One region of the Marinomonas foliarum genome, then DNA from elsewhere that is predicted to be linked to it. Evidence: predicted binding sites of a transcription regulator. Region 1 holds the regulator's gene; the other holds the start of a gene.
What was found. Region 1 encodes FNR, which switches genes on or off when oxygen is low (the NO sensors DNR and NnrR bind a similar motif). Its sites were predicted from a motif close to TTGATNTANATCAA; they were not measured.
Positions count from the first base shown of each region.

Region 2: the regulator FNR is predicted to act here: its motif matches at 7,779-7,792, upstream of adhP (alcohol dehydrogenase AdhP).

Region 1 covers NZ_CP070273.1:134,223-150,371, forward strand. The annotation lists gene JSY38_RS00660 (fused response regulator/phosphatase) at 1-158, shown strand, start outside; gene JSY38_RS00665 (UPF0149 family protein) at 182-823, opposite strand; gene JSY38_RS00670 (RecQ family ATP-dependent DNA helicase) at 920-2,680, shown strand; gene JSY38_RS00675 (SprT family zinc-dependent metalloprotease) at 2,677-3,201, shown strand; gene ttcA (tRNA 2-thiocytidine(32) synthetase TtcA) at 3,321-4,160, shown strand; gene JSY38_RS00685 (YfaZ family outer membrane protein) at 4,171-4,737, shown strand; gene JSY38_RS00690 (adenine phosphoribosyltransferase) at 4,818-5,360, opposite strand; gene fnr (fumarate/nitrate reduction transcriptional regulator Fnr) at 5,385-6,146, opposite strand; gene hemN (oxygen-independent coproporphyrinogen III oxidase) at 6,168-7,538, opposite strand; gene JSY38_RS00705 (alpha/beta family hydrolase) at 7,722-8,306, shown strand; gene tusA (sulfurtransferase TusA) at 8,323-8,556, shown strand; gene JSY38_RS00715 (CBS domain-containing protein) at 8,619-9,212, opposite strand; gene JSY38_RS00720 (hypothetical protein) at 9,256-9,561, opposite strand; gene JSY38_RS00725 (NAD(P)(+) transhydrogenase (Re/Si-specific) subunit beta) at 9,763-11,163, opposite strand; gene JSY38_RS00730 (Re/Si-specific NAD(P)(+) transhydrogenase subunit alpha) at 11,174-12,742, opposite strand; gene JSY38_RS00735 (formate dehydrogenase subunit gamma) at 13,286-13,783, shown strand; gene JSY38_RS00740 (formate dehydrogenase beta subunit) at 13,783-15,351, shown strand; gene fdhF (formate dehydrogenase subunit alpha) at 15,354-16,149, shown strand, end outside.
Region 2 covers NZ_CP070273.1:2,208,120-2,224,268, forward strand. The annotation lists gene JSY38_RS10165 (methionine aminotransferase) at 1-829, shown strand, start outside; gene JSY38_RS10170 (GFA family protein) at 901-1,308, opposite strand; gene JSY38_RS10175 (Lrp/AsnC family transcriptional regulator) at 1,340-1,615, opposite strand; gene JSY38_RS10180 (sensor domain-containing phosphodiesterase) at 2,076-3,356, shown strand; gene JSY38_RS10185 (dicarboxylate/amino acid:cation symporter) at 3,572-4,861, shown strand; gene JSY38_RS10190 (zinc-dependent alcohol dehydrogenase family protein) at 4,965-6,005, opposite strand; gene JSY38_RS10195 (Lrp/AsnC family transcriptional regulator) at 6,146-6,607, shown strand; gene adhP (alcohol dehydrogenase AdhP) at 6,694-7,704, opposite strand; gene JSY38_RS10205 (PA2169 family four-helix-bundle protein) at 7,965-8,417, shown strand; gene JSY38_RS10210 (BCCT family transporter) at 8,659-10,647, shown strand; gene JSY38_RS10215 (diacylglycerol kinase family protein) at 10,744-12,405, opposite strand; gene JSY38_RS10220 (LysR family transcriptional regulator) at 12,541-13,413, opposite strand; gene JSY38_RS10225 (MFS transporter) at 13,549-14,760, shown strand; gene JSY38_RS10230 (methyl-accepting chemotaxis protein) at 14,835-16,149, opposite strand, start outside.

The DNA of each region.
Region 1 (16,149 bases):
GCGATAGAGTAGAGGTTATCATTAATGCGTCTTATGCAGAAAAAAGCTTAATAACGGCGCAAAAAATAGCAGAAAGAAAGTTGGCGGAGTACCAGGGGGAGTCGATTCAATTAGACGACATTACATTACTTGCACTTAGAAGTACCTGCTTGCAATAATTTACAAGCAGGCATTACGAATATTATCGCTTACCACCTTTCTTTTTGTTTTTATTATTGCCTTGCTTAGGCTGTGCTTTAGGAAAAGGGCGCTTTTCTGGCTCAGTACGAAGCACTAAGAATAAATCCGTTACCACTTCTGGTATTTGTGCAATGCAAGAGTTGGTCAATTTTTCACTTTGGCGAATTTGTACCACTTCTTCATCGTCAAACAAATCAGACGCAACCATAATCGGCAATAAAAGCTCAGCTACAACTTCTTCCTTTTCAGACTCAAACCATTGGCTTTCAGTCATAAACACGCCTTCCATAAAGCCTGTGGCCCATTCTTGCAGCTCACTTAACTCTTCAGGAGATTGACCCATTTCTAACTCACAAGGAACCATAAAGCCATCTTCAGATTCTAGCTCTTTTTGAATATCAACAAAAAGACGGGATAAATACTGGGTGATTTGCTTTTCTTGCTTTTCATTTTCGAACTGTGGCGCCTCTTCGAAAATAACGGGTAACCATTGATTGTCCGCTGTCGGTGCAGGACAAATAGCTAATGCCGTCAAAAAGCCATGAGCCATCACAAAGTTCTGACATTCCTCATGAACTTGATCCGATTCCAAAAAATTTTCTAACGTCTCTAGTTCAAGATCATCAAGAGGTTGATGTGCCATGTATATGTTTCCCCGATACAAATTAAGTTTATGATTCTAGCGAAAAGAGAGCGAAAAATCGATGCAGAAAGCAGTGCGTTAAGGGATAATTCCTAAATGAATTTAAAGACACTCACACTTTCCCGCTTAGGTTACTCAGAATATCGCCCATTACAAGAAGTGGCGATCGATGCTTTGTGCGCAGGGCAGGATGTTTTACTTGCTGCGCCTACGGGCGGGGGCAAATCCTTAGTCTACCAATCCGCAGGTTTGATCAGGCATGGCGTGGCAGTCATTGTTAGCCCATTACTGTCTTTAATGTCTCAGCAAGTAGAAGAGTTAAGCAAAAAGGGGATTCGAGCTAAGTTTCTAAACTCCACTCTAAACCCTGGTGAGCAAGATGACTTAATCTGGGCTCTAAGACACGAACATATCGACTTGCTTTACATATCGCCTGAAAAGTTAGTCCAACCATCTGTTATCGGCTTTTTACACAGTTTTAATATTTCTTTATTTGCCATAGATGAAGCACATTGTATTTCTCAATGGGGGAGTTTTTTTAGGCCTGAGTACAGTCAGTTGGGGCAACTAAAAGAATCTTTTCCAAACGTCCCCATCATCGCTTTAACCGGAACTGTCGATAAAGAGACAATAAACACGATTCAAACATCTCTACGATTGAATAATTGTCAGGTTCTGCGTAGCAGTTTTGATCGATCAAATATAAAGATTCAAATCGCCCAAAAACGTAAAGCCAAGCAACAAGTGTTGTATTTTTTACATCATGAAGTGCCAGGTGAAACGGGCATTATTTATTGCAGATCAAGAAAGAAAACTGAAGAGCTTGCAGATTGGCTTAGTGAACTAGGTTTGCCAAGCTTATGCTATCACGCTGCAATGACCGAAGAAGATAAGCAAGCTAATCACAATGCTTTTACTCAACAACCAGGGACCATAATGGTAGCGACAACAGCCTATGGCATGGGGATTGATATTGCACATGTCCGATTTGTTGTTCACATAGACCTACCCAGTAATGCGGAATCTTATTTTCAAGAAGTAGGCCGCGCGGGACGAGATGGAAAGCCTGCTAGAGCACTGCTTTTGTACGGCCTGCAAGATATGATTCAAGCTCAGCAATTAGCCTCATTGCAACCTTTTTCTGCTAACAAGGAATTGGCGAGTGTAGGTAAATTTTTTCGAGTTTTAGAAAGTAGGGGCTGTAGAAGACAAAATTTATTGGCGCATTTTGATGAAGACTTGCCCGTATGCAATAACTGCGATAGGTGCCTTTCCAATACATCTGAACAAAATGTGACGATAGCAAGCCAAAAGCTGCTTTCATTAATTTATTACACACGAGGCATTCAACCTTTCTCTTTACTAATTCAGATATTGCTGGGAAAAAAAACCAAGTCTGTACTGGCAGCTAATGCTGAAAAATCTCCATTATTTGCTAAAGGAAAAGAGCTTAATGAAGTTCAGTGGAAAGCCATCATTCGCCACCTAATTGCATTCGATTACATAACACTTGGCACAATTTCTGCTTTTTCAGTACACATAAATGAAAAGTCACGATCTGTATTAAAAGGTAAAACTCAGATCATTATTCCCAATGAGCAGTACTACCCAACTCTACATGAAGACAACCTTGAAATAGGTAGTGTAAATTGGCATAAAGTAATAGCGTGGAAATACTCTTATGGTAAAAATGTTCTCAGTGACAGCCAACTAAGATTAATCTGTCGCCATAAACCAAAATCTATCGCATCCCTAAGTAGACTAACCGGTTTATCAAAAGACCGAGTCATAGATTTTGCAGATACACTGCTAGAAATAGTACATGAAATGGATGCTTTGGAGGTGAGTCCTCAATGATGGAGCAATTAGAGTTAACCACTCAAGAACACAAAGCAAACGCCTTAAGTCATATTATTGATAAAGCAAATGACTGCTTTGATAAGGCAGATGAATTCTTTGGCAATAAATTTAAACGTTCAACATGTAATCTAAAACAGCGAGGTCGAGCTGCAGGCACGGCGCACTTACAAAAAAACGAGCTGCGATTTAACCTTTTTATGTACCAGCAAAACCCAACTGAGTTTATTAACACTGTGGTTCCACACGAAGTATCTCATCTAATTGTTTTCCAGATTTATGGTAATTCAGTGAGGCCTCACGGGAAAGAATGGCAAGCTGTAATGAGAAAAGTGTACGGCATCAACCCCAGTAGGACCCATACTTTTGAAACACCACCTCAAAAACAGCCATATGCTTATCGCTGCTCATGTCAAAAGCATCAGTTCAGTAAACAGCGCCACAATAGAGCACAAAAGGGAGTTGAGTACATTTGTAAGGGGTGTAAAACAAACTTACAATTTATAGGAGAAAACAGCTAGGGCGTAATAAAACTCTTATAATAGTGATTTAACGTGCACTTTTGCCCTGAAACCTTCATTTTTGATGCGATGGCGTTATCCTTATAGTAATATAGCGTCGTTTTATTTATAGCGTGTTTATGATGGATTTATCTAGTCGACCTAAAGAAAAGTTAGAGCTTAACAAGCTCCAGAAACGTCTGCGCAGACTGACAGGCCAAGCGATTGCTGACTTCAACATGATTGAAGATGGTGACAAGGTAATGGTATGTTTATCAGGCGGTAAAGATTCTTATACAATGCTGGAGATTCTTCGCAATCTGCAAGCAAGTGCGCCGATAGACTTTAGTATTGTCGCTGTCAATTTAGACCAAAAACAACCTGGCTTTCCTGAGCATATTTTACCTGCTTACTTGGAAGAATTGGGTGTTGATTACCACATATTAGAGCGCGACACTTACAGTATAGTAAAAGAGATTGTACCTGAAGGAAAAACCACTTGTGGGTTATGTTCAAGATTACGTCGTGGCTCGCTATACGGTTTTGCGGAAGAAATTGGTGCTACTAAAATAGCTCTTGGTCATCATAGAGATGACATTCTTGAAACCTTGTTTTTGAATATGTTCTTTGGTGGCAAGCTCAAATCTATGCCGCCTAAGCTATTAAGCGATGATGGCAAACATGTGGTTATTCGTCCTTTGGCTTACTGCAAAGAAAAAGATATCGAAGCCTTTGCTGTCATGAAAGAGTATCCAATTATTCCCTGTAATTTGTGTGGATCACAAGAGAACCTTCAAAGACAAGTTGTAAAAGACATGCTTCAAAAATGGGAAGTTGAATTCCCAGGTAGAACAGAAACTATGTTTTCTGCAATGCAAAACATTGTCCCTTCACACTTAGCAGATACAGAGTTATTCGATTTCAAAGGCTTGAAGCAAAACCCTGATGCTTTGAACAGATTAAACATTATTTCGTTATAGGATTTTAAAAATGAACATTACTTGTAAAACACTATTATTGACCGCTGGTATTTTAGGCGCATCAGTCGTAAACGCAGCGTCGACTGCTGGCGTAAGTTTAACTAACGAAACAGTAAAAGGTGATGTTAATTTTGACATGGGTACGTTCGGCGTAGACGCTGGCGTTGCTTATGACAAAGATGAAAGTTTCACAGCGACACACATTGGCGTTAACGTACAAGATGCAGACACAAGTGGACCATTACAAGTTGGGATTGGTGCTCGTGTATATGGCATCGATGCGGACGTAGAAAATGATAGCGATTTATCTATGGCACTTGCTTTAGGTGGTTGGTACCGCTACACACTACCTCAAGCAAACCGAATCAGCATTTATGGATCTATTTACTATGCCCCAGAAGTTTTATCTTTCACAAACTTAGACCATATGTATACCTATGAATTTCGTGCTGAGTACATGACAATGCGTAATGCCCGTGCATACATCAGCTATGGAAAAACAGTTGCAGTTTATGATAACAATAGCCGTGTTGAAGCGAATGAAGGCTTTGCAATCGGTGCCATGGTTGATTTCTAATAGTTGTAAGGCTCTAACACAAACTAAAAAGGTGGCTAAAGCCACCTTTTTTCTATCCTTAAAATGCTCAAATAGCGATATCAATCACCATCATAAGCACAAAGGCTAAACACTGGTATGTTAGTGTCTCGTAGTTTTTGACTGCCGCCAAGGTCTGGCAAATCAATAATTGCTGCAACCTCTTTAATATTCGCACCTTGTGCTGACAGTAATTCTATTGCGGCGAGAAGAGTTCCACCTGTTGCTATTAAGTCATCAAACAATAAGACTTCATCACCTGCTTTAACCGCACCTTCTTGTATTTCTAACTCAGCCTCTCCGTATTCTAAGGCATACTTTTGTGAAATAGTCTTGCCTGGCAGCTTGCCTTTCTTACGAACCAAGATCAGTGGTTTTTGTAATTCATACGCAAGAACAGCAGCAATAAGAAAGCCACGAGCATCAATACAGGCAATGTGAGTAATATCAGAAGAAATATAGCGATGCACATAAGCATCCACAACCATTCTCATCCCTTTTGGGTCACTAAAAATGGGAGTAATATCCCGAAAACTGATGCCTTGCTTAGGCCAGTCTTCTATTGTTTGTATTAGTGACTTAACGTAAAAATCATCGTAGAGCATTATGGTATTGCCTCAATATATCAATCAAATTTGACTGATTTTACCACAATCACTCGCAACCCCAACGAGTTTTTGCATTTCTGGGAAATCAACGATTTCAATCTCTTTACCATCGACATGTATCAACTCATTTTTTTGAAAACGAGTAATAACACGACTAACCGTTTCTACCGCAAGCCCTAGATAATTACCAATCTCTCCACGAGACATAGACAAACGAAAAGAGCTGGCTGAGTATCCACGCTTTTTAAAACGGTTAGATAAGTTCAGTAGAAAAGAAGCCACTTTTTCATCTGCGTTCTTTTTACCCAAAAGCACCATCATCTGTTGATCATCAGATATTTTACGGCTCATAACTTTAAAAATTTGATGTTTTAAGGAGGGGATTTGTGATGAAAGCTCTTCTAGATGACTAAACGGAATTTCACATACGGTCGTAGTCTCAAGTGCTTTTGCTGACACAGGGTAGGCTCCTGAATCAATTCCACTTAAACCGACCAGCTCGCTAGGACAATAAAAGCCTGTAATCTGCTCTTCTCCAAAGGAGGTAATGTTAAATGTTTTTAACGTACCTGAACGTACAGCATAAACAGAATCAAAGGCCTCACCTTGGCGAAACAAGAACTCTCCCTTTTTAAGGGGTTTTTTACGCTCAATAATCTGGTCTAATCGATTAATATCTTCATCTGCAAGTGCGATTGGAAGGCAAAGTGCGCTCAAACTGCAGTTTTGGCACTGTGAAGTGAGCGTACTGTTAAATCGTGAGTGTGTGTGTGTCAGTGACATATCAATCTCCCTGATATTAATTCAAATAACTTTTGAGAATTTTACTGTGCTATTTAAATGCTTATCGAAAACCATACAAATACAGCGAATAAGCAAGCGTCCACGGCCTGTGATCTTAATAGTGGTCTGCATTCCACTTCGATCAAACTCCAACATTCCATCCTGAAGCATGGGAGTTAAGCTATCTATTTCCTGTGAGAAATACTTATCAAAATCAATACTAAATTTTTGCTCAACTAACGTCATGTTTAACTGAAACTGTGATATTAGAGTCATGATGACATGATGGCGTATTCTATCATCACAGTCACTAATATATCCCTTAGCAATAGCTAACTGACCTTTTTCAATACTACTCCTATAAGTAGGTAAGTCAGTATAATTCTGAATATATACGCCATTTAGTTCACTAATTGCAGAAACACCAAATGCGATTAAATCCGTGCCCGCATGTGTAGTGTAGCCCTGAAAGTTTCGTTGTAATTCTCCCTGTTTTTGAGCTATGGCTAGTTCATCATTCGGTTTTGCAAAATGATCCATACCAATGTATTCGTAACCAGCGGCCAATAAGTATTCTATGCTCATTTTAAGCAAATCAAGCTTCATACTAGATAAAGGCAAAGAGTCATCACTTATGCGTCTTTGAGCGCGAAAACGATCAGGTAAATGTGCATAATTAAACAAAGAAATCCGCTCTGGTGATAATGAAACAACCTGTTTAAGCGTTTCTTTAAAGCCTTCAATAGATTGATAAGGCAAGCCATAGATTAGATCGAAATTAATCGATTTAATGCCTAACTTCCTAGCGTCTTCAACAAGGCTTTCAACCATACTATAGGGCTGTACTCTATGTATTGCTTTCTGAACCTTATGATCAAAGTCTTGGACGCCAACACTAATTCGGTTGATACCCATTTCAGTCAGTAGCTCAAGTTTTGAGTAGTTAATCTCTCTAGGATCGATCTCAATACTGTAATCCTGTGAACCATCATTAACCAAATTGAAATATTGTTTGACGCTATCAAATAATACTTTAATAAGATCTTCTGTCAGGAAAGTAGGGGTGCCACCACCAAAATGGAGCTGTGTGACCTTCCTTGAGTCATCAAGCATAAGACTACGCAGTCTCATTTCTTCACCTAACAACTCAACATACTCTATCCCTTTATCGTATTGCTTAGTGACAATCTTGTTACACGCGCAGTAGTAACAAAGGTGCGCGCAAAATGGAACATGAAAATACAAACTAAGATCTGCTTCCGATGGCATTAACATCTTGTCAATCAGCGCTATTTTGCTGATTGAAGCGTCAAACTGTGGAGCAGTAGGATAAGAGGTATAGCGAGGCCCAGATAAATCATACTTACTAATAAGTGCGGAATCCCAGATCATTATTCGTTCCTATTAAAATTTCTAATAGGAATTCTACTCTTTCAAGCAAGAGCTTATTCTGACACAGATCAATAGTTATCTTCCTGAATGTTGAAAAAACCGACTTCAATTTCTATAAAAAATTGAATTTAGTTCTAACGCTAAGATGAATCTGATTTAATAGTGGCTTTTAAGCATGAAAGTATGAAAACACTCCCTATATACTTTGCTCATGGGGCTGGAGCAGGTCATAAAAACGACTTTTTAGTACGCCTTTGCAACGCCCTTAATGAGCAAACCAAACAAGTCGTACATCCTGTTACTTTCTCATATATGGCAGAACAGGAGCGTACAGGTAATAAAAGGCCACCACCGAACTTCAAGTCTCTTATCCCAGAGTTTGAACAACTTATCGAAAATGAAGACGCATGTGTGGTTGCTGGCAAATCGATGGGAGGGCGTGTAGGCACTCAATTGAGTCATCTGCCTTGTGTCAAAGCGGTTATTTGTTTTGGCTTCCCCTTTTACCCAGCTGGCAAGCCTGAAAAAAATAGGTTGTCGTTTCTTGAAGGGTTAAAACAACCATGCCTTATTATTCAAGGAACAAGAGATCAGCTTGGTTCTCTAGATTGGGTGAGTCGACAGTCATTGCCTGATAATGTCGAAGTTCTATGGATTGAAGGTGCTGATCACGACTTCAAAACCCTTAAAAAGCTCAACAAAAGCATAGACGATACCATTCTAGAATTAGCAGCACACACAAAAAAATGGCTCGAACTTAATACCTAATCAAAGGGAAAACATTATGGAACACCAAGCACTGCTTGATGCAACTGATTTACTTTGCCCAGAACCCGTTATGATGCTGCATGTTGAGATGCGAAAACTCACTGCAAAAAATGTACTCAAGGTTATTGCAACAGACCCATCAACAACAAGGGACATCCCTAAATTTTGCCAATTTCTTGGCCACAAGCTTATGAAACAAACGCAAGAGGGTGATATTTACTATTACTGGATTGAAAAAAAAGAAAGCTAACTTAAATAAAAAAGCCCAGATCAAAATCTGGGCTTTTTTGCTTATTAAGTGAAGTAGGGGAATTAGGCTACTTTCAACTTTCTTGAGTGCTCTTTATGTCCAAGAATGGCACTTTCATAAGTCTGTTCAAAGCTAGAAAAGCCAACATCAATATCCAACCTTAACTGACGAGCCACATCACTTGATGACACTAGGCCACGAATGGCTTTTGTTTCTTCATCAATCACTAATAAATGCTGCAGCTTATTGTTACGCTGGCTAAATAAAAGTGACTCTATATCTGAATGCTGCAATGAAGTATAGGACAAAGCAAGTAGCACCTCCTTTGATCTCATTAAATCAGCAACCATCAGTTCAGAACGATCAAAACCATTTGCAACCTGTTTGATAAAGACATCTTCAGACAGATCCTCCAAGCTGACAATACCGACAAAATGGTTATCGGCATCAACCACTATTTTCATGCGTACGTGCTCTTTTCTCATTAATTGCACCAGCTCATCGGCACGAGTATTAGATTCAATTACCCGAGGCCCCGCTTTTTGAAAGTCCGTAAACACAGTGACGGCAGGAGAATAGATATTAATGTTTTCAATAGTAGCAGGCCATGTAAGTTCATTTACACTTTTTGTTGATACGTAAGTTAATGTTTTCATGATAGATCCCCAATAAAAAATAGTTAAATAAAAATAGGGTGAGTTATATCAATGAAAATGGCGGAGCTCTTGGATTAACATTACGAATAACTTTGGCACTGGCAGCAAAGGCATCAAAAATGTATGAATTAGATTGGAGAAGTGGGGCGTTAACATAAGATAAACTTAAAAATAAGCAACCTTTATCTGATCCAGTATCTTTGTCAGGAGTAACAACCTCATGACAAACCTGCTCAACTGTAGGCTCTAACCATCGAAACTGGTTTACTTCTTGAGCATTTGCACGCTGAGAGATCGTCAGAATAGACGATACAATCACTGCAATGATCATAAGTAATTGAGTTTTCATTGGAATACCTAAACATTAAATTGTCTACTTAATATAGGCTTGCTTGAATTTAAATCCCAGTATTAATTGCAAAATGCCGTGTATTTACACTATCTGAAGGTTTGTCAAAAAATTGTGGCCAGTGCAGCATTGCTTATTACAGGCCATAAGTAAAACGCCAGCTTATGCTGGCGTTTTACTTAATTCATATCACCTTAAGCTTTATGACAGATGCTTTAGTAAAGCTTCTACACTTTCTTTAGCATCACCAAATAGCATACGAGTATTTTCTTTGAAGAACAGAGGGTTTTCAACACCAGCATATCCTCGGCTCATTCCTCGCTTAAGAACGATTGTCTGTTTACCGTGCCAAGGTTCTAACACTGGCATGCCGGCAATAGGGCTATCAGGCTCTTCATTCGCTGCGGGATTAACAATGTCATTTGCCCCAATAACGATAGATACATCGATGTTTTTAAAATCATCATTGATCTCATCCATCTCATAGACGATATCATATGGCACCTTAGCTTCAGCTAATAAAACGTTCATATGACCGGGCATACGACCCGCTACTGGGTGAATACCAAAGCGTACATTCACCCCTTTATCACGAAGCTTCTTGGTGATTTCATACACAATATGCTGTGCTTGAGCTACTGCCATACCATAGCCAGGTAAAATCATCACTTCTTTCGCATCAGCCAAGGCTTGCGCCGCTTCTTCAGCTTGAATTTCGATAATAGTACCTTGCTGCTCAGCGCCTGTAGTACCGCTTGCTTTGTTGACCTTGCTTCCACCAATGCCACCAAGAATGACATTTAGGAACTTACGGTTCATAGCACGACACATGATGTAGCTCAATATCGCACCACTACTACCAACCAATGCACCAATAACAATTAGTAAGTCGTTACCTAACATAAAGCCCATTGCCGCGGCGGCCCAGCCGGAATAGCTGTTTAGCATAGAAACCACGACAGGCATATCTGCACCACCAATAGCAATGACTAAATGCGCCCCAAAAACAAAAGCCAATAAGGTAATTATCGCAAGATAGTTCATGCCTTCTGCTGCACCAACCTGAGCAAACTGCACAACCAAATACACAACAGCAATACAAATCAGAAGATTAAGTAAATGACGAGCAGGTAATCTAAGCGGCTTGCCAGAAACCTTGCCACTCAACTTTAGATAAGCAACTAAAGACCCTGTAAATGTTACCGCACCAATAAACACACCTATCGCTGTCTCTACATCATGTATGCGTTGAGCAACCAAAGAATCATATTGCCCATGGCCTAATGCATTCGCAAAGCCAACAAAAACAGCAGCCAAACCAACTAGGCTATGGAGAATAGCCACCAGCTCTGGCATTTGTGTCATTTCAACGCGTTTGGCAAGCAACCAACCAATTAAACTACCGGGTACTATGCCGAGTAGCAGCAATTCATAGTTATCAGTTACGGCACCAGCAATAGTGATAACAACTGCGAGAGCCATACCCAACATGCCATAAATATTACCGCGTCTTGCGCTTTCTTGATGACTTAGTCCAGCTAAGGCCATGATAAACAACGCACTAGCCCCTATATATGAGGCTGTCATTATTCCAAAGTTCATTGTTTATCTCCTATTTACGGAACATTTTTAGCATGCGATGTGTCACGGCAAAACCGCCCACAATGTTGATGCTGGTAATAAAAATCGCCATCGCAGCTAGAATAGATACGATTGGGCTGTCACTCGACACTTGGGTAATAGCACCAATCACAATAATGCTACTAATCGCGTTTGTTACACTCATAAGTGGCGTATGAAGAGAGTGACTCACCCCCCAAACCACCATGTAACCAACAAAGCATGACAATACAAAAACCGTCATGTGAGCCATAAATTCCGCTGGCGCAATGGTGCCCAAACCAAGCAGCAATGCCCCCGTAATAAGAACCGGTAAGAGGAAGCCAAAAGCACTCGGCTTTTTCTCTTTGGCTTTTATATCAGCTTTTTCTGGTTTCAGTTGTTCGCTCACATCCGATTTTGGTGCTGCTGAAAGTCTAGGTGCCGGTGGTGGCCAAGTAATACTGCCATCTTTCACAACCGTTGCTCCACGAATCACTTCGTCTTCCATATTGAGATCGATCTGACCGTCTTTATTCGGGCATAACTCAGTAAGAAGGTGATAAATGTTAGTAGCAAATAACTGACTGGACTGAGCCGCCATACGGCTTGGCAGATTGGTATAGCCGATAATAGACACACCATGTACATCAATCACTTCATTGGCTTGTGTTAAACGACAGTTGCCACCTGTCTCTGCCGCCAAGTCAACAATAACGCTGCCGGGCTTCATTGAGCGAACCATGTCTTCGGTTATAAGCTCAGGGGCGGTTTTGCCTGGAATTAATGCTGTCGTAATAATGATATCTACATCTTTTGCTTGTTCCGCAAACAGCGCCATTTCAGCAGCAATAAATTCTGCGCTCATGGTTTTAGCGTAACCACCTTCACCACTGCCATCTTCATCGTTAAAATCTAACAGTAGGAATTCGGCATTCATACTTTCGACTTGTTCTTTTACCTCTGGGCGAGTGTCGAAAGCACGCACAATAGCACCCATGCTTTTGGCGGCCCCAATTGCGGCTAAACCCGCAACACCAGCACCGATTACAAGCACTTTTGCAGGTGGAACTTTACCCGCTGCTGTAATTTGTCCAGTAAAAAATCGACCAAAGTGTTGAGCCGCTTCGACGACAGCACGATAACCAGCAATATTAGCCATCGAACTAAGAACATCCATTTTCTGAGCTCGTGAAATACGTGGAACGGCATCTAATGCTACGACATTCGTTCCACGCTCAGAAAGCTGCTGAAGTTTGTTCGCATTTTGCGCTGGGTGTATCATACTGATTAGAGTTTGACTCTTACCTAACAACTCAACACCATAAAACCCAAGCTCAGGGTGCTCAACAGGAGGGCGAACCTTTATCAGGACGTCAACCTCATGCCAAAGCTTTTTAGTATCCTGTGTTATTTCAACACCAGCCTCTTCATAGGCTTCGTCTGAGTAGGAAGCTGCAGTACCAGCTCCGCTTTCCATTACGATATCAAACCCTAACTGCTTCACTTTGGAAGCAATAGAAGGGGTCATGGCAACTCTTAGTTCGCCATCTTCTATCTCTTTTGGGATTCCAATTTTCATATTAATGCCATTTTATATTTATTAACGTTAGCCTGAATATTCATCCAATATGTCTGGAAGATACTGCCCTTGTTTCCTACTGAGTAAACGAGTACGAAGTGAGCACAATTAAAAACCAGCTGCTTGTTAATCTATTGCATGCCAGCGTCATCAGCTGTTGTCATAACGACGTTTTATTGAGTTCGGATCAGACGCCAATGCATTGTCTTAATTTTTCAATTGAATAATTGATTCGATCCCGCTTACCTTAAAGAAGCAGGGAGAGCGTATCTCAAGATATAAAATGTCGTAATGAGATAAGTTGAACATGAGGGGATGTGCGATCCTGCGACATTGAACGCCGTATGCGACCAGGGATGAAATGTCTGAATCTCGACATTTTATGATGGTGAGTAAGCGACAATATCGCCTAAATATCATGAGGTATTATTTTTTGGTTCAGGGCGAATGTGTGCTTTGCATCAATAGGTACTACAATAAAAATAACACTCCCGCCTGTATGAGTTTTTAGCGACTAAGGCGGTTGTAGGAGGATTTATAATAATGACTACACCGAGATTCGTGACTTGGGAACCTACCGTCGGTCAATCCATCATTGATGAGTTTAAGGCCAAGCCAGGCGCCTTACTGCCACTTTTACATGCTATACAAGATCGTTTCTCTTACATCCCAGAAGAGGCTGTAGCGCTCATTGCAGCATCTTTAAAATTAAGCCGTGCAGAAGTTCATGGCGTAATCAGTTTTTACCATCACTTCCGAACTAAGCAACCCGGGCGTCATGTCGTCGAAGTATGTCGTGCAGAAGCTTGTCAAGCTTTAGGATCTCGTAGCCTAGAAGCTCACGCTAAAAGCACTTTGGAAGTGCAGTACCACCAAACAACTAGCGATTACAATATTACCCTAGAGCCTGTTTATTGCTTAGGAAACTGCAGCTGTGGTCCATCAGTACGAGTGGGCGATGAAATTTATGCAGACGTTGATAATCAACGTTTTGATGAGTTGATCAACAGCCTTAAAACAGAACGTTTGGAGGTTCAATAATGGTTCAACGTATATACATACCTTCAGACACGACCGCTAAAGCGTTAGGGGCAGACCGTCTTGCTAAACTGATCAATATCATGGCAAGCGAACTGGGCGTTGAACTGGATATCAAACGCAATGGCACTCGCGCATTATATTGGTTAGAACCTTTAATAGAAGTTGATACTACACAGGGTCGCTTTGGTTTTGGCCCTGTCAAAGAAGCCGATTTAGAATCCCTTTTTGAAGCCAAATTTTGGCAAGGCGACGTTGAGCATCCTTTAGCACTCGGTTTGGTAGATGATATCGAGTACCTCAAAAAGCAACAGCGCCTAACCTTTGCACGTATCGGAGAGATAGACCCTTTGTCTTTGGGCGATTATCAAACCTTAGATGGCTTCAAAGGTCTAAAAAAAGCCCTCAAAATGGATCCGCAAGCACTGGTCGACCAGGTTAAAGAATCAGGCTTGCGTGGTCGAGGCGGTGCAGCATTTCCAACTGGTATCAAATGGCAAACCGTATTAAATGCACCAGCAGAACAAAAATACATTGTCTGTAACGCAGATGAAGGCGACTCCGGCACCTTCGCGGATCGATTGGTGATGGAATGTGATCCCTTTATGTTGATAGAAGGGATGATTATTGCAGGCTTAGCTGTTGGCGCCACTCAGGGCTATATTTATCTCCGCTCTGAATACCCACTGGCCTACAAAACACTCAATCAAGCTATTGCTCTGGCTTATGCCAACAATTTACTTGGTAGCAGCATCCAAGGCAGCGAAAAGCATTTCGACTTAGAAGTTCGTCTAGGTGCTGGAGCTTATATATGTGGTGAGGAAACGTCATTACTTGAAAGCCTTGAAGGTAAGCGCGGATTAGTACGTGCCAAGCCTCCATTACCCGCAATTGTTGGCTTGTTTGGCCAGCCAACTGTCGTCAATAACGTTTTGTCCCTTGCTGCTGTTCCTTTCATATTAGATCAAGGTGCGAAAGCATATGCAGATTGCGGAATGGGACGCTCTCGTGGCACCTTGCCTTTCCAATTGGCAGGCAATGTGAAACGAGGTGGTTTGGTTGAATTAGCATTCGGACCAAAACTCAGCGAGCTAATGTTTGATTTTGGTGGCGGCACCAGGAATGGTAGACCGCTACGCGCTGTTCAGGTTGGGGGGCCATTAGGGGCTTATCTACCAGAGTCTCAATGGGACACTCAGCTTGATTATGAAGCCTTTGCTAAAGAGGGTGCTGTACTAGGTCATGGTGGTGTGGTGATGTTTGACGACACTGTTGATATGAGTGAGCAAGCTCGATTTTCAATGGAATTCTGCGTGGCAGAGTCTTGTGGTAAATGTACGCCTTGCCGTATAGGTTCTACTCGCGGTGTTGAAGTTATTGATCGTATTCGTTCTGGTGAAAATGTGGATAGCAATATTGAGCTATTAACAGATCTATGTGAAACCATGGTTGACGGTTCACTCTGTGCAATGGGCGGTATGACGCCGTTCCCAGTGCAAAGTGCGATGACACATTTTAGAGAAGATTTTGTTAAAAACGCATCTTCAGCCACGAATACAGAGGAGGTCTAGACATGTTGCAGTATTACGATCCAAATAAAGCTGATCCAAGTAAAGATTACGGAACACCTGCCTCACTTAGTGAAAAGCTGGTAACACTAGAAATAGACGGCGTTGAGACCTGCGTTCCAGAAGGGACTTCTGTCATGCGTGCTGCTGCTTTAGTGGATATAAATATCCCTAAACTGTGTGCAACTGATAACTTAGAAGCCTATGGTTCATGTAGACTTTGTGCCGTTCAAATTGAAGGTCGTCGTGGCACACCTGCGTCATGTACTACACCAGCAGAGCAGGGCATGAAGATTTGGACCCAAAACGAAAAGTTAGCCAAACTTCGCCGTAATATCATGGAATTGTATATTTCTGATCACCCGCTTGATTGCTTGACCTGTCCTGCGAATGGCGACTGTGAATTACAAGATATGGCAGGTGCTGTCGGCCTAAGAGAAGTTCGCTATGGCTTTGAAGGTGAAAACCACTTAGACGCCCCTAAAGATACGTCAAACCCATATTTCACCTTTGATGCCAGCAAATGCATTGTCTGCTCACGCTGCGTACGTGCCTGCGAAGAAGTCCAAGGCACCTTTGCCTTGACGATTGATGGTCGTGGCTTTGACTCAAAAGTGGCTGCTGGCCAGAATGAATCCTTCTTAGACTCTGAATGTGTTTCTTGTGGTGCCTGTGTGCAAGCGTGTCCAACCGCAACGCTTTCTGAGAATTCAATTATTGATTTGGGCCAGCCAGAGCACAGCGTAGTAACGACTTGTGCATATTGTGGTGTTGGTTGTTCGTTCCGTGCAGAAATGAAAG
Region 2 (16,149 bases), 1.9 Mb from region 1:
AGTTCATAACGGCGATGAAGTGATTTTGTTCGATCCCGCTTATGACTTATACGAGCCAGCGGTGACGTTGGCGGGCGGTGTTTGTAAACGAGTGACGTTAACGGCACCGAATTTTCGCCCTGATTGGCAGGCGTTTGCTGAATTGCTAACGGATAAAACACGCTTGATATTAATCAATACGCCACACAACCCAACAGGAAGCTGTTGGCTGGCTGAGGATTTAGAATCTTTATGGCGAGCGATTGCGAGCCGAGACATTTATTTACTGTCTGATGAAGTGTATGAGTTTATTCACTTTGGTGAATCCGCAGTAAGTGTTCACAAACATGCGGAGCTTTCAAAGCGTAGCCTAGTGGTCTCGTCTTTTGGTAAAAGTTTTCATTTAACAGGCTGGAAGGTGGGTTATGTTGTGGCGCCAGCGGAATTAACTGTGGAGCTTCGCAAAGTACATCAGTTTGTTTCTTTCTGCACAGCAACGCCTTTACAACAGGCCTTGGGAGAACACCTAACCGCTGAACCCGAAGCAAGCACTGGCTTGGCCAGCTTTTATCGCCAAAAGCGTGATGTATTGAGAGGCGCATTAGCTAGCAGCCGTTTTAAGCTATTGCCTTGTGAAGGCACCTATTTCCAATTATTGGACTATAGCGCGATCAGTGATTTGGACGACGTAGCGTTTTGCGAATGGCTTATTGATCAAGTCGGCGTAGCCGCGATTCCAGTGAGCGTTTTTTACCAGCAAGCGCCAAGAGATCAGCGCATAATTCGTCTGTGTTTCGCTAAAGAAGAAATTACTCTATTAGAAGCCGCTCGTCGTTTAAGTGAGCTTTAACTAAATAAAAAAGCCAACATCGGTGTTTGTCACCTAGTTGGCTTTTATTGACCGCTTATTTTAGTAGTTATTTAGCTTGGCATGGTTTCGAACGCAGCCACATCGCTTAAGTGATCATCCCAGTTGCCTTTGCTATCCATGAATATATGCGCTTGCGGCGTTATATCGACATCTGTATCTAAGCAGCCTGCCGGTACCACAACCAAACCACGACTTTTCGCATCGGTAGGGACATTGGAGCCACAAACAGAGCAAAATGTACGAGCAAAGTTTGTGTCTTCTAATCGATAAAAGCTGAGTTTGTCTTCGCCGCTTAACCAATTTAAGGTCGCGCCTGGCGCAAAAAGGTTAGCACAATGCGCTGTACCAGAGGTTTTTCTACAACGGCTACAGTGACAAAGGAAAAACTTCTTAAATTCACCTTCCAGTTCAAATTTAACCGCACCACATAAGCAAGATCCAGTATGAAGATGGCTCATTATTGCATGCTCCAAACAAAGAGTTTTTTAATTATACGCCGACTGAAAACATGCCTTCTAAGTCATGTTTTGAATAAGCACGAAACGCCAACATAGTTTCTGTTTTTAAAATGTTATCGATCTGTGCAAGGTGCTGTGTCACCAATTCAGATAGTTGATCATTTGTCTGCACACGAGCAATGGCGGTAATGTCGTATGAACCGCTTACAGAATACACTTCAGATAAACCTTCAATAGAAGCCAGTTTTTCAGCGACTTGGTTGATGTACTTTTTCTCAACAGAAAGCATGATAATCGCGGTAACCATAGAATGTCCTTTTTGGATTGTTAATGTACGCTGAGGCTTGAATGAAAAGAGACGTCAGCGAATAGAGGGAATTAAAGCACCTTAAGTGTCTATTTACAAAGGCGCAAAGAGGGAAGTTAAGTGGATAAATGGGAAAGTTAGAACGGCGAAAAAAGTGGTTCTAAGGAGGAAAACGACATGTTTGAGTCATATAGTTTGAAAGGTGAGAAATATTTAGCCATAAAATTCTATAAGAAAACTTTATAGCAATCGCGAAAGTTATATTTTCTTTGATCTGCTTACTTAACTATTCATTTGTTTACGCAATAGTTTTGAAAAAAAACGCTAGACTCATTTGATTACATATTGGCACGGAAAAAAAACGGTAAGAGATTTAGTGCTTTTGGTATGCTTTATCTACGTCTTGGGGTGAGCATTCATAATGCCTAATACATATAAAATCATTTCTTAGAGGTAGAAAGTGTTCGAGACAAGTACAGCAGAAATAAATAGTAGCGTCGATTTAATGATGTCTATTTTGGGTGTTCAGAATCAAAGCAGAATGGATGCGGAACTCTTAGCAGGTTCCTTTAATTATGATTTGGAGCATCTAGTACAAGCTATTCGACAGCATTTAGGGATGGACGTCGCGTTTTTGTCTCGTTTTCATAATGGTAATCGTGAAATGTTGTATGTCGATAAAAAAGACATTTGTAATGGTTCACTTAATAAAGGTCATAAGGATAAAAACGAAGAAACTTATTGCCAGCTAATTGCCGAAGAAAAACTGCCGAGAATTATTCCTGATACGTCGCAGAATGAAATAACCAAAGCGTTAGCGGTAACAAAAATTTTAAATATAGGCAGTTATATTGGAGTGCCTATCTATCTCTCAGATGGTTATCTTTATGGTACTTTGTGTTGCTTCAGTGAGAAGGCTGATGAGTCATTGACGAATAAAGACCTTTCAATGTTAACGCTGTTTGCAAAAATTTCGGCTCGTAATATCGAAAAAGAACTGACCGCATCAAGATTACGCGAAGCTGCATGTGACAATATTTTTGACATTATAAATAACTGTAAGCTATCCATTGTATTGCAGCCAATCTATGATTTTAAAGCCAAATCTATTAAGGGCTTCGAATGTTTGTCTCGCTTTCAAGTCGAGCCATATCGTTCCCCTGATTATTGGTTCAATCAGGCAAACATATCAGGTGTTGGTGAAGCACTAGAGCTATTTGCTATTGAAGAATCATTAAGTTTATTACCGCTTATTCCTGAACAATATTATATAACACTGAATGTTTCTCCTAAGCACCTTACATCACTTTACTTACAATCTATGTTAGACAAAGCGCCTCTGCATCGTATTGTTTTAGAAGTAACCGAGCGAGAATCTATTCCAGACTATAAGGCGTTTAGAAATGCCATTCAGCACTTTCGAGACAGAGGCATGCGCCTTGCTGTTGACGATGCAGGGGCCGGCTTTGCCAGCTTCCAGCATATATTGGAGCTGGAGGCCGATATCATTAAATTAGATAGAAGCTTAATCGCTAATATCAATTCAGATCATAGAAAGAGAGCCTTGGTTGCCGCACTCATTGGCTTCGCGAAAGAAACCAAAAGCACAGTTTTAGGCGAGGGAGTGGAGACCTTAGCGGAGCTAGAAGTGCTGCAAGAATTGGGCGCACAAAAAATTCAGGGTTATTTCTTCTGTCATCCTCTACCGCTTAAAGACGTGCTGGCTTTTTGTGAGGCTTGAAGGCTTGTTTTAAGCCTTTTTCTGGTGCCTATTAAGTGTCACTAATGTACATTTCTTGCTCTTATCTCCCTGTAAAGTAACGCAGTCTTTTCCTATCAAACCAAAGAAAATGGTTTTTATGCACTATAATGGCATGTACTATGCGTGACTTTTATTTTAGCGCTGTGATGATTTGCGGGTTAAAACAACGATGACAAATGGAATGAGAGAGTCTTATGAATACAACGTTTAAAGTGTTACTTGGGATGGGGCTCGGCATCATTGTTGGCTTGATCCTCAATTTAACGGGGCTAAATGCCGATGGGACATGGGCGAACAGTTACTTAACGGATGGCTTGTTTAAAGTCGTTGGTACAATGTTCGTTAACGCCCTGAAAATGCTTGTTGTACCTTTGGTTTTCTTCTCATTGGTCTGTGGTGTGTGTGGCATTGGTGACATCAAGTTACTGGGAAGGATTGGGTCTAAATCGTTCGTTCTTTACCTTCTGACAACGGCCATTGCCATTGCCGCAGCGCTGACTATTGCCACCGCTTTTGGTATTGGTGAAGGCATGAATGCCGAGTCCTCTGTGACCTTCACAGGGAAAGACTCTCCACCATTATCGACGGTATTGATTAATATCGTTCCTTCAAATCCTATTAGCGCCATGGCGCAAGGTGACATGCTTCCGGTGATCTTTTTCTCGATCATGTTTGGTGTAAGCATCTTAATGGTAGGACAAAAAGCTAAGGTTGTTAGCGATTTCATTGAGTCATTAAACGACATAATGATGAAGATGGTCACCATTATTATGGAAGTGGCGCCGTATGCCGTGTTCTGTCTTATCGCTAGAGCTATAGCGGAATTGGGGATGGATTTACTCGCTCAGTTGTTGGGTTATGTATTGGTGCTGATTGGCGTCTTGTTCTTCCATTTATTTGTGACTTTGCAAGTGATCCTGAAAGTCTTGTCTGGCTTGAGCCCAATTACTTTCATGAAGAAAATGCGTAACACGCAAGTGTTTGCTTTTAGTACATCCAGCTCAAACGCGACGATTCCTGTTACCTTGCGTGCGGTGACAAAGCGCCTTGGCGTGAAAAACTCGGTAGCGTCTTTTACTGTACCGTTTGGTGCGACCATCAACATGGATGGTACTGCCATTATGCAGGGTGTCGCGACGGTCTTTATTGCCAATATTTATAATGTAGAGCTTGGTATGATGGGTTACCTAACGGTGATCTTAATGTCTGTACTGGCATCGATTGGTACCGCAGGCGTTCCTGGTGTTGGCTTGATTATGCTATCTATGGTGTTTGCTCAAGTAGGCTTACCAATCGAAGGTATTGGCTTGATTTTGGGTGTGGACCGCTTGTTAGACATGATTCGTACTGCGGTTAACGTGTCTGGTGATGCTGTAGTGTCTACTGTGGTTGCTAAGAGCGAAGGACAGTTAGACGAAAGTGTCTACAATGATCCTAATGCGGGTAATCAGTCTGAAATGCATTTAGAAACCAAACAGAGCTAATAACGGTTAGTATCAGAGGATTCTCTGAACAAACGAATCGTCTAAATAGAGAAGAGCGCAGCCCTCAAGGGTAAGCGCTCTTTTTTTACATGCGATACAGAGGTTAAAAACGTGTAACGACAGTCACGCCCGGTGGGTTGATCTTGTCTATGTTGGTTAGCGCTGCAATGGATTCTTCTAGGCTGATGGTGCGGCCAAGTAGTTTTTCTGGGCTGAGTTTTCCTGACTTAATCATCGACAACATGGCATCGTAACGGAACGCCTGCATGCCGTGACTGCCAATAATTTCTAATTCATGAGCGATAACCAGATTCATTGGAATCGGTGGAGTTGCTTGATCAGCTAACAGCAAGCCGACCTGAACGTGTTTCCCCAACTTTTTTAAACTCTTAATGGAGTTTATGCAGGTTGTTGGGTGGCCTAAAGCATCGATTGATACATGAGCTCCGCCACGGGTGATCTCTTTAATTGCTTCTGCTACATCAGGCACGCTGGTGGCGTTAATGGTCGCGTAAGCGCCTAGGGCTTTTGCTAATTCAAGTTTGTCGTCTGTCACGTCCACCGCAATCACATTGGCACCAATGCTGTTGGCAATCATGATGGCTGACAAGCCAACACCGCCACAACCATGCACAGCCACCCATTGTCCTGCACTGACTTTACCCTGATCGACAACCGCTCTAAACGAGGTCACAAAGCGACAGCCAAGGCTAGCCGCTGTGGTGAAGTCTATGCTTTCTGGCAAGGTAACAAGGTTCACATCCGCATTGTGAATAGAGACGTATTCGGCAAAAGAGCCCCAGTGAGTGAATCCTGGTTGTGTTTGATTACCACAGACTTGATGATTGCCACCGTGACATTCAGGACAAGAGCCACAGCCGCTAACAAAGGGCACAGTAACTCGGTCACCGACTTTAAAACGCTGAACATCTTTGCCTACGGCTTCAATAACACCTGCAAACTCATGACCTGGAACGTGTGGCAGCACAATGTCTGGATCGTGTCCCATCCAGCCATGCCAATCACTGCGGCAAACACCTGTCGCTTCAACTTTGATCACCACGCCATGATTTTCTGGCGTTGGATCTTCGACATTCATAATTTTAGGTGTGGCTGAAAAGCTTTCGTAGACAACGGCTTTCATGGTGTTCTCCTTTGGTGATCAATACGTCAGCCTAATAGACTACTGAATATAGAAGAAATTACCTTGCTCTTTTCCTTGTATATCAGCGAACTTAAGAAATACTATTTCAGATATTTGGTATTTAAGAGGGAAATCTTTCAATGGTGGCTTTGGATAAGGTAGACACTGATATTGTTCGACGTATGCAGCAAGACGGTAAGCTGACTAACGCAAAATTAGCCAGCGAACTTTCATTAAGTGAAACACCCTGTTGGCGCCGGCTAAAACGCCTCGAGGAAGAGGGTATTATTACCGATTATCAGGCGAACCTTGACCGACGTAAGTTAGGCTTTGGGGTGATGGCGTTTGTGCAGTTGACCTGTAATCAGCACGATGCAGAAATCACTCAAACTTTCGAACAGATGATCCAGCAGTGTGACAATGTTTTGTCTTGTCATAACACCACAGGTGCGGCGGATTTTTTACTGCAAGTGGTTGCTAAAGATTTAGACGATTACAGCCGCTTTGTGGATCAAGTTCTGAGAAAATTACCGGGTGTGTCTGCAATCGCTTCGAATATCTCTTTGCGAGAACTAAAAGCATCAACGCGGTTGCCAGTATAATGACTGTATTTTAGAGAAGATGCAGATAATACAAAGCCAACTGGTAAGGGTTGGCTTTGTGCTTCACACGCCAGAAAAACAAACAATCACAAGGTCATTACAATACGGCCTGTGATTTCACCTTTTTCCATATCGGCAAAAATCTCATTAATATCATCCAGTGTTTTTTCTGCAATAATGGCTTTGACCTTACCTCGTGCGGCAAATTCCAAGCACTCTTCTAGATCTTTACGAGTACCAACGATGGAACCAACTACGCTGACACCATTAAGCACCGTGTTAAAAATTGGCAACGGCATGTCTTCTGGCGGCAAACCTACCAAGACACATTTACCGCCACGACGAATCACGTCATAGCTCTGTCTGAAGCCCGCTTTGCTGACAGCAGTACAAACGGTGGCATGAACACCTGAGGTTGTGTCTAGAATTTCTTTTACGACATCGTCGGTTTTGAAATCAAAGAAATATTCTGCACCTAGTGACATAGACAGCTCACGTTTGGCTTCGCCTGTATCAACCGCAACGACTCGAAATCCCATGGCAACAGCGTATTGCACGGCTAAATGGCCTAGACCGCCAATACCAAATAGAGCGACCCAATCGCCAGGTTTTGCGCCAGAGACTTTGAGCGCTTTATAGGTCGTCACACCGGCACAGAATAACGGCGCTGCTTCAACATAACCTAAGCCTTCCGGTACTTTAACCACATATTCAGCATGAGCCGCGCAGTATTCAGCGTAACCACCATCGACGGAATAACCAGCATTTTGCTGCGAAAGGCATAAGTTTTCGTTGCCTGTTAAGCAATATTCACAATGTCCGCAGGCGCTGTACAACCAAGGAATGCCGACTCGATCTCCCAAGACCAAATGCTTTACCGCACTGCCGACTTCAACAATCTCACCTACGCCTTCGTGACCAGGGATAAAGGGCAGGGTAGGTTTTACAGGCCAATCTCCATGACAAGCATGTAAATCCGTATGGCAAACGCCACAAGCATGAATCTTGACGAGTACTTGATGTGGTTCAACATTAGGTTTAGCCACATCCTCAATGTTTAGAATGGCACCAAATTTACTGGCTACAGCTGCTTTCATAACAAACTCCATCTTTTTATTTAATTAGACGCAATGCTATGTAGTCATAGTGGCACAGAGGAGGAGCGGAAGAGCTGCTTTAGATCAAGGGTTAGGCCTAATTTTTATAAAGAAAAGAGGCTTTGTAAGGCCGTCTCTACTTTCTGCAGCAAACATGCAGTCTAAGTGCATCTACAGAAATACGGTTGTTTTTAATCAAGCCATCGCCAAGTATGTATGTAGCAACACGGAATAAAAGTAACGCTAATTAGGAGGAACATATGCAAAATCAAACTGCACAAGCCCACCACATTACAGACATTATTAAAGTGATGAACGGCGGTATTGAATTCTACCAAGAAGCGAAAACTAAACTTGATAACAGTACTTACCAAGCTTTCTTTGATCGTATGATTGGCGCTAAAGCAGAAGCGGTGCAAGAGCTACAACCCTTCGCTATTGATCAACAAGGCGAAGTCGAAAATGACACTAGCAACATGGTGAAAGCGCGCCAATCGTACACGAAGCTGTTGGCTAAGATCTCTGGCGATTCGACTACGTTTACTTATATTGATCAGCTTGAGGAAGTGGAAGATAAGGTTCTAGAAGAACTTGATTTGGCGCTAGAGCGAAAGCAAGCTCAAGACTGTGATGTTACCTTGCGTCGCGTTAAAGTCAGAATGAAAGAGTGCCATGATGAGATGAAGGCACTACAAGTCGCAGCTCAACATTAATGATATAGGGTGAGAAGCCGCGTTTTAGCCTTTGATTTGCTTTTACCTAAGGCAAAAACTTAGGGTAAGCGTTGCGGAACATTATTAGTATTGTAAAGCCAGCATGGGTAGATTAGGGGTCCATGCTGGCTTTTTTCATTTCTAATCATAGAGTTAGTGTGTAAATCACAGAAGTCACGTCAGGTCATGCAGGTTGCTATTCTTATCAGCTTTTGTCAGGGTGTAAGAAGAGGAGGCTTTTATGACCAATTCACAAAAGACAGTAACGGGTGCAATACTGTTACCAGTATTCATCCCAACCGTTATCGTTACCCTATTTCTTATCGTAGGAACCCTAAGTAATCCAGAGTTTGCAGGAGAGGTATTTCAAAGCGCATTGGCTTGGGTTACTCAGACTTTTGGCTGGTTCTATATGCTGGCTACCGCAATTTTTCTCGTATTTCTTGTTTGTATCGGATTCAGTAGCTGGGGCAATATTCGTTTAGGTCCAGATCATGGAGACCCTGAATACAGTTTTCCGGCTTGGTTTGCGATGCTTTTTTCCGCAGGCTACGGGATTGCCTTGTTGTTTTTTGGTGTTGCTGAGCCTGTCTTACACTTTTCCCAACCACCGAATGCTACTGCCGAAACCATTGGTGCAGCTCGAGAAGCGATGCAAATTGCCTATTTTCATTGGGGCCTTCATATCTGGGGGATTTACGGCCTGATGGGGCTGGTTCTGGCTTACTTTGCCTTTCGTCATGGTTTGCCATTGTCGGTGCGGTCGGCACTTTATCCCCTGATTGGTGATCGTATTTACGGACCTATTGGTCATATTGTCGATGTGTTTGCCATTCTTGGTACTTTGTTTGGTTTGGCGACCACGCTGGGTTTATCAGTTACGCAAATCAACGCGGGTTTACATTACCTTTGGGAAGGCATACCGATTAACACCATGGTGCAAATCACCGCCATTGGGTTAATTACGTTAGCTGCAATAGGTTCTGTGGTTGCTGGTATGGATAAAGGGGTAAAAAATCTTTCGATTTTAAATATGTGCTTGGCTGTCTTTATCATGGTGATTGTGTTTTTCGTTGGCCCAAGTATTCATATTCTTGATGCCTTCGTACAAAACACAGGCTCTTATCTCAGCAACATTGTAGAGCGGACGTTTAATCTACAGGCTTATACGCAAAGTGATTGGATTGGTAACTGGACGCTGTTTATCTTTGCGTGGACTATCGCTTGGGCGCCATTCGTCGGCTTGTTTATTGCAAAAATTAGCCGAGGTCGTACTATCCGCCAGTTTATCTTTGGTGTGCTTGCGGTACCGACGCTGTTTACTTTCCTATGGTTTGCTATCTTTGGCGATACCGCCCTGTATTTGATTATGGAGCAAGGTAAAGATGTCTTGATTGGCGAAGTTCAGGCAGACCATTCGGTAGCATTATTCCAGTTCTATGATTTATTGCCTTGGTCTACTTTCCTATCGGTGATTACCGTCTTTCTAATCATTACCTTCTTTGTTACCTCATCGGATTCTGGGTCCTTAGTCGTTGATTCATTGGCTTCTGGTGGTGCGCTGGAAACACCTGTGTGGCAGCGAGTCTTTTGGGCGTCTCTAGAAGGTATTATTGCAGCAACCTTATTACTGGCGGGTGGCTTAGGGGCCTTGCAAACCATGAGCATCTTAGCCGCACTGCCTTTTGCCATCATCATGTTGATTGCGGCACTTGGTTTATGGCGGGCCTTGGTAATCGAAGGGCATCGTGGTGCAGCAGTGGAAGCCGCTGCAACACCAGGTCGAGCATTTAGTAATGAAGGCAGCTGGCGCAAACGCTTAAGTACTTTGTTCAAGTTTCCTGGCGAAGCTAAGGTGACTCACTTTATTAAAGAAGTGGTTGAGCCTGCGATGGAAGAAGTACAAAAAGAGCTCGCGATTCATGGCTGGAAAGCCAATATCACTAGAGAAGAAAACGGTGTTACTTTTCAGCTAGAAAGGGACGAAAAGTTAGATTTCTATTACCAAGTAGTGGCCACGGAACATGAAATACCAGAAGCCCACAGTGAGAATTCGAAATACGATACTCATTGGCAGGCCGATGTGTATATTCGTAATGGCGCACTGGGTTATGAGCTCTATGGCTGTAGTCAGGATGAGGTAATACGTGATCTGATTGACCAGCTAGAACAGTACTTCAACTTTGTTGATGCCGCTCCAGGGCAATTACCTTGGAATACGGTGTCGTAGCTTAAATCTTGTTTAAAAGAGCAAAAGTCTATTAAAGCGTAAGCAAAAAAAGCCCGCATTGGCTCAATGAGTGAATGCGGGTTGTTATTAAATTGCTTATGCGTAATTTGCTTTTTTATCGCTAATTACTGACTCAGGGACGATGACACTCAAAGATTGAGGTCTGACGACGACTTCTAGCTTTTCAGCTTCACGCTCTTCGCCATCGATCACATAGTGACCTACTTGACTGATATCTACCGTTACACGCGATGCAGAACGATGGAATACGCCATTGTTCCCTTCAGGGGCTTCGCTGTCTTCATTTTGGTCGCCCAATCCAAGCATAGCCAATTCAGCCAAATTCAATATTTGCATGCGCTCAGGGTCTAACCAAGTTAAATCCAACTCGCCATCCATAATATTCGGTACGCCTTTACCTTGTGCTAAAAGCGTCGTTATAGGAGCGGCATTAGCAATGGTTAGGCTTGGTGTTGTGATGGTGAAAGGTTCATCGTCATTCAGTTGAATAGTAAATTCATGGACCTCGTTTTGGCCGATGGCTTCCCATAGACCTTTCAAGTAAGCAAGCTGACCACTGGTGTTCTTTTTACTACGGTCGGCTTTTTCAATCATCTGTTGCTCAAAACCAACGCCCGCCAGTAATAGCATTAATTCGCCGTTACAGGTTGCGGTGTCGATGCGTTGTTCGCAGCCATCAATTAGGTTTAAGCAAATGGTTTCCAAAGGTGCGACTTTTGACATGGTGCCGCAGAGCACATGGCTTAGCGCATTGGCGGTGCCAAATGGGATAATACCCAGCTTAATGTTGGTGCCTACCATGGCCGCTGCAACCTCAGTGACTGTGCCATCGCCACCACAGGCAATGATCATATCTGGCGAAGCTTTAACCGCTTCTTTGGCTAATGCAGTGCCATTTTTTTCTGGTGTGGTTGTTTTCACCGTGACATCAAAATAGGCTGATAGATAACGCAAAATAACGTCTTGTTGTGCTTCCCATTGGCGTGTTCCAGACACCGGATTGGCAATGAGCCAAGCGGAGTTATGCACCACCAAAAGCTTACTTTCTAAGGCGCTTTTTAGATGTTTAAACTGGCGTTTGTTTAAGCGAACAGTCTGGCGAATATCACGTATTTTTTCCATCACCTCTCTGGGAGTGGACTTAGGGTTCTGGCTCAGTAAATACGCTGCCATCATGAAGGCTGAGCGGCCTCGACCTAAAGCACAATGAATGACCACAGAGCGGCCCGTTTTACGGTGTGTGTGTATCCAGTTAAGAGCTTTTTGTATTTGCGTATCGGAAGGGACTGAGTGATCAAGAATTGGAATATTTAAGTAGTCCACATCGGCTTGATAAGACATCCAATTTAAAGAACTAAATTCAGCGGTTACGTCTAATACAGCGCTAATGTTCTCGCTTTTTATTTCATGAATATCCGAAGGGAATAAGCGTCGAGCCAAGAATAAGCCGTCATCTATTTTCTGTAACGCAGGAACAGAATCTGTGCTTCTCGCCCAACTGTTATAAAGCTGTGTGCTCCACAAAAAAGGCAGAAATACCCAGCGCACATAAATGGGTACTGTGCCATCGGAACGTTTGCGAAATATTGTTGGTTTATTAAGAAGATAGGCCAGACTGACAGTGAAAAAAGACAGGGCAAACCATGCCCAAGCGAGCTGGAAATAGACATTGCTGGTCATGATAACCAACAACACAAAAACAGCAGACACTAATAAATAATAGTTTGGTTTAAACAATACAACTCTCCCTAGAGTCCAGCCATAGTTCAAACAGAGTAACACACTGTTTTTTAAAAGTAAGACAGTAGCTCGTAAAGGTACAGATAGAAAAAAGAATCTCGCAATAAAAGTCAGATTTAGGACAGAATCGTCTTAGTATCTGACTCCTATCATTTGTGGGTTAAAGATCGGATTTTCGACCATGATTTTTTCTAAGCGTCGAGTTGCCTCATTGGCTTTTGGCGATGTGAAAAGCGTCACTTCCATGTCTGGAAGAGAGGGCAAATCCTGATAAATAGCCAAATCCTCTTCTTCTAAGGTGTGGTAAGGAACAATACCAACCCCTACGCCAGCGCGAACCGCTGCTAGAACGCCTGAACGGCTTTGGCTGGTAAAGGCGATGCGATAAGGAATTTTGGCATTGTCGAGTGCTTCACAGGCAAATTGACGGTGTTTACAACCCTCAGCAAATACCACTAAGGGCAGTACGCTTTGGGTATGAACAAAATGATTTTTTGGACCGATCCAAACCAGTTCATCACGGCGTAACCGAATGCCGCCTTCGGTATCAGCCAGCATTTCAACTAGAGCAATATCAAGCTTGCCTTTGTCCAAAAGGTCCAGCAAATAATCTGGACGATAATCACAAATCGCCTCTAGTTCAGCTTCGGGGTAGCTCAAAATGAAGTCCTGTAAAAGCGGAGCAAGCGTGCGGCTAGCGTACTGATCATGCGTTCCCAGCCGAACCACACCACTAATGTCCATATTCTGAAACGAACCAACAATTTGATCATGAAGGTTTAAAAGCTGTTGCGCATGCGCTTTTAATTGCTCTCCGACAGCAGTTAATCGCACACCATGTTGACCACGTTCCATCAGTGGGTTGGCGATTAAATCTTCCAAGCGATTGAGCTGCATGCTGATTGTCGATGGCGCCTTGTGCAGTTGTTTGGCGGCCTCAGTCAGGTTTAGCGTCTCAGCCACGACCATAAAAGTGCGAAGTAAATTTATCGGTAAATCACGCATTGTTTAGTTTTCAATATAGTTGAACGTAGAGTTGAATATTTATCGATTTACCGAATAAAAGCAAGCTCCTAATATGGCGCCATTGATTGTTTTTTATACATGTCTTTCAAGGGTGTTTTTAGCAAGGAGTTTTTGATGCGTATTCCAATAACATTTGGCTTTAATCAGGTTATCAGTCACGGCTTTGGTATTTTCTTGTTTGCGGCATTAGTGCCAACCATGCAAGGCTCGCTTGATATTACCAGTTGGCATCTCGCCCTAGCTGGGGCGCTAACACAAGTGTCTTATCTTATCGGTGCTATGTTATTGGGCGTAATTGGTCCGCGCCTAGACTCCGGTCGCTTGTTGCTGATCACAGGCATACTCACTACGTCTTTGCTGTTTACCATGGCATGGCTAGATAATACGACTGTCATGATTTTTGTTCTCACCGTGATGGCGGCGAGTGCGGCCATTAGTTGGGGGTCCATTGTGGAGCTAGTTACTCGGTACGGTCGTGCTGACCGCACAGCGACTAACTTGTCTATTGCTTCAAGCGGTACTGCTTGGGGTTACAGTGTTAATGGTTTGATCATTTTACTGATTGTTCCACTATTGGGATGGCGAAGCGGTTGGATGGCTGCATCGGTACTTGGACTGATTACCTTGGTAGTCACTTTTAGGTTACTTAAAAGCGTTCGATCTCAGTCACAGGATCAAGACATTGATGTTACTTTCGCAATGGGCACACGGCAGTTGTTTAAAACCGTATTGCGTGAACGCACCGCTTTTCTTGCTTGCTTGATTTTGCTACTAGTGGGCGCTTCAACCATTACTTTTACGACTTGGCTGAATACCTATTTGGCGGAGTTATCACTACCGCCAGCATTGGGCGGATATACTTGGGGGATTATTGGCGTAACAGGCATGATCGCGGGCTTTTTTGTTGGCAAATTGGCAGATAACAAAGGTCCTAGTGTTACGCTTTTGGTTATTTTTGGCATTTTTGCTTTAGGCTTGTTGGCTTTCACTTATCGTCCTGAGCAGTTTGTTATGCTTGCAGGCTTTGGCTACGGCATGATGTATTTCCCTATTTGGGGCATTATTGCAGGCTGGATAAGCAAACAATATTCTTCCAAAGCGACCATGCAGATCAACGGTATTGGCATGGTGACGTTTGGACTTGGTGGTGCTCTAGGCAATGTCTTGGCAGGGATGATTTACGATGCGACTGGTAGCCTGTCCAATGTGTATTTACTTATCTGCGGGCTGGCTGTCGTGTTGTTTGTATTGGCAATGTATATATTCTTGCATGAGCGCCAATCCAACAAACCACGCTCTGACAGCTTCTTACAGCCAGAAATTTGATCTGGTGTTTAATGGTATTGACCGTCAGCCTTCATGGCTGACGGTCACATTTTTCATTTTTACCCAAGCCGCACTTATACTTTTAACTTCGACAAAATGTTGGTTAATTGATTCACTGCTTCCACACTATTCTTATGGCCGGACGATAAGCTGGAGACAACGTCGCGTAATTCCTGTGCAGCATCACTGATGATTACAAGGTTACGATTAATCTCTTCTGCTACGTTAGACTGCTCTGTGGCGGCAGAAGCTACTTGTGAGGAATTCTCGGAAATAGTCACTACGCGATCGTTAACAAAACCTAATTTCTCTGCGCTGTTGTTGGCCACGGTTACTGTTTCGCTGATGTTAGATTGACTGTTGTTTATCAAGTTTACTGCGGAGCCGACGTCTTCTTGTAGAGCTTTTATAAGGGTGTCGACTTCCTCTGTGGAGTCTTGTGTACGTGCCGCGAGACTACGCACTTCGTCCGCTACGACAGCGAACCCTCTGCCTTGCTCACCTGCGCGGGCGGCTTCTATTGCAGCATTCAAGGCCAACAAATTGGTTTGCTCTGCGATAGCACGAATGGTGTCTAAAATGCTGTAAATTGCGTCGCTGCGTTCAGAGACTTTAGCTACTTGAGTGCTGGCTTCGTTCAGTTCAGAGGCAAAATGTTCTACTTGGCTGCGGTTGTGCTGTACTAAGTCTAATGATTCTTTAAGATAACCGCTCATTTCATTAGTGGCATTGCCATTTTCTTGAGCTAAGTTTGCCACATCAAAAGCAGAGCTCGACATCTCTGTTACAGCGGTCACAACGGACTGAATTTGATCAGTTTGCGATGAAATAGACGAGTCGACTTGTATGGTGGTATCAACAAAGCTTTCATTGGAATGTGCTACGACATGGCGCTGTTCATTGAGTTGTTGAACCATTTTTTGCAGTTTTTCAGTAAACAGATTAAAACCATCGGCAAGCTGTACCAATTCGAGATGTTTTTGTTGCCCCAGGCGTTGCGTTAAATCGCCTTCTTCAGAAGCCAGCTCCTTCATACGTGACGCGATATCACCCAATGGTGCGGTTACAGAACGTACTATTAGATAAATAACCCCTAACCCAATGAATACCAAAATCAATGAAAGTCCGAGTAAAATCGTTACGGCATTGTTGGTTTTAGCACTTAGTCCAGCGTTTAACTTTATGGATGGCGCAAGTAAAACGCTAGTCGGAACAGACAAGAATACAGTCCAGTTTTGAGCCGCGTGTCCAATGGCAAAATCACTGGTAAATGTCCACTCTAACTCTCCTTCAACCAATCCTTTTTTCGTAAGATCCACACCAGATAACGGAGTCGATTTTATGTTATTGCCTACCGCTTTGGGGAATGCACTGGAACCCACGATAATG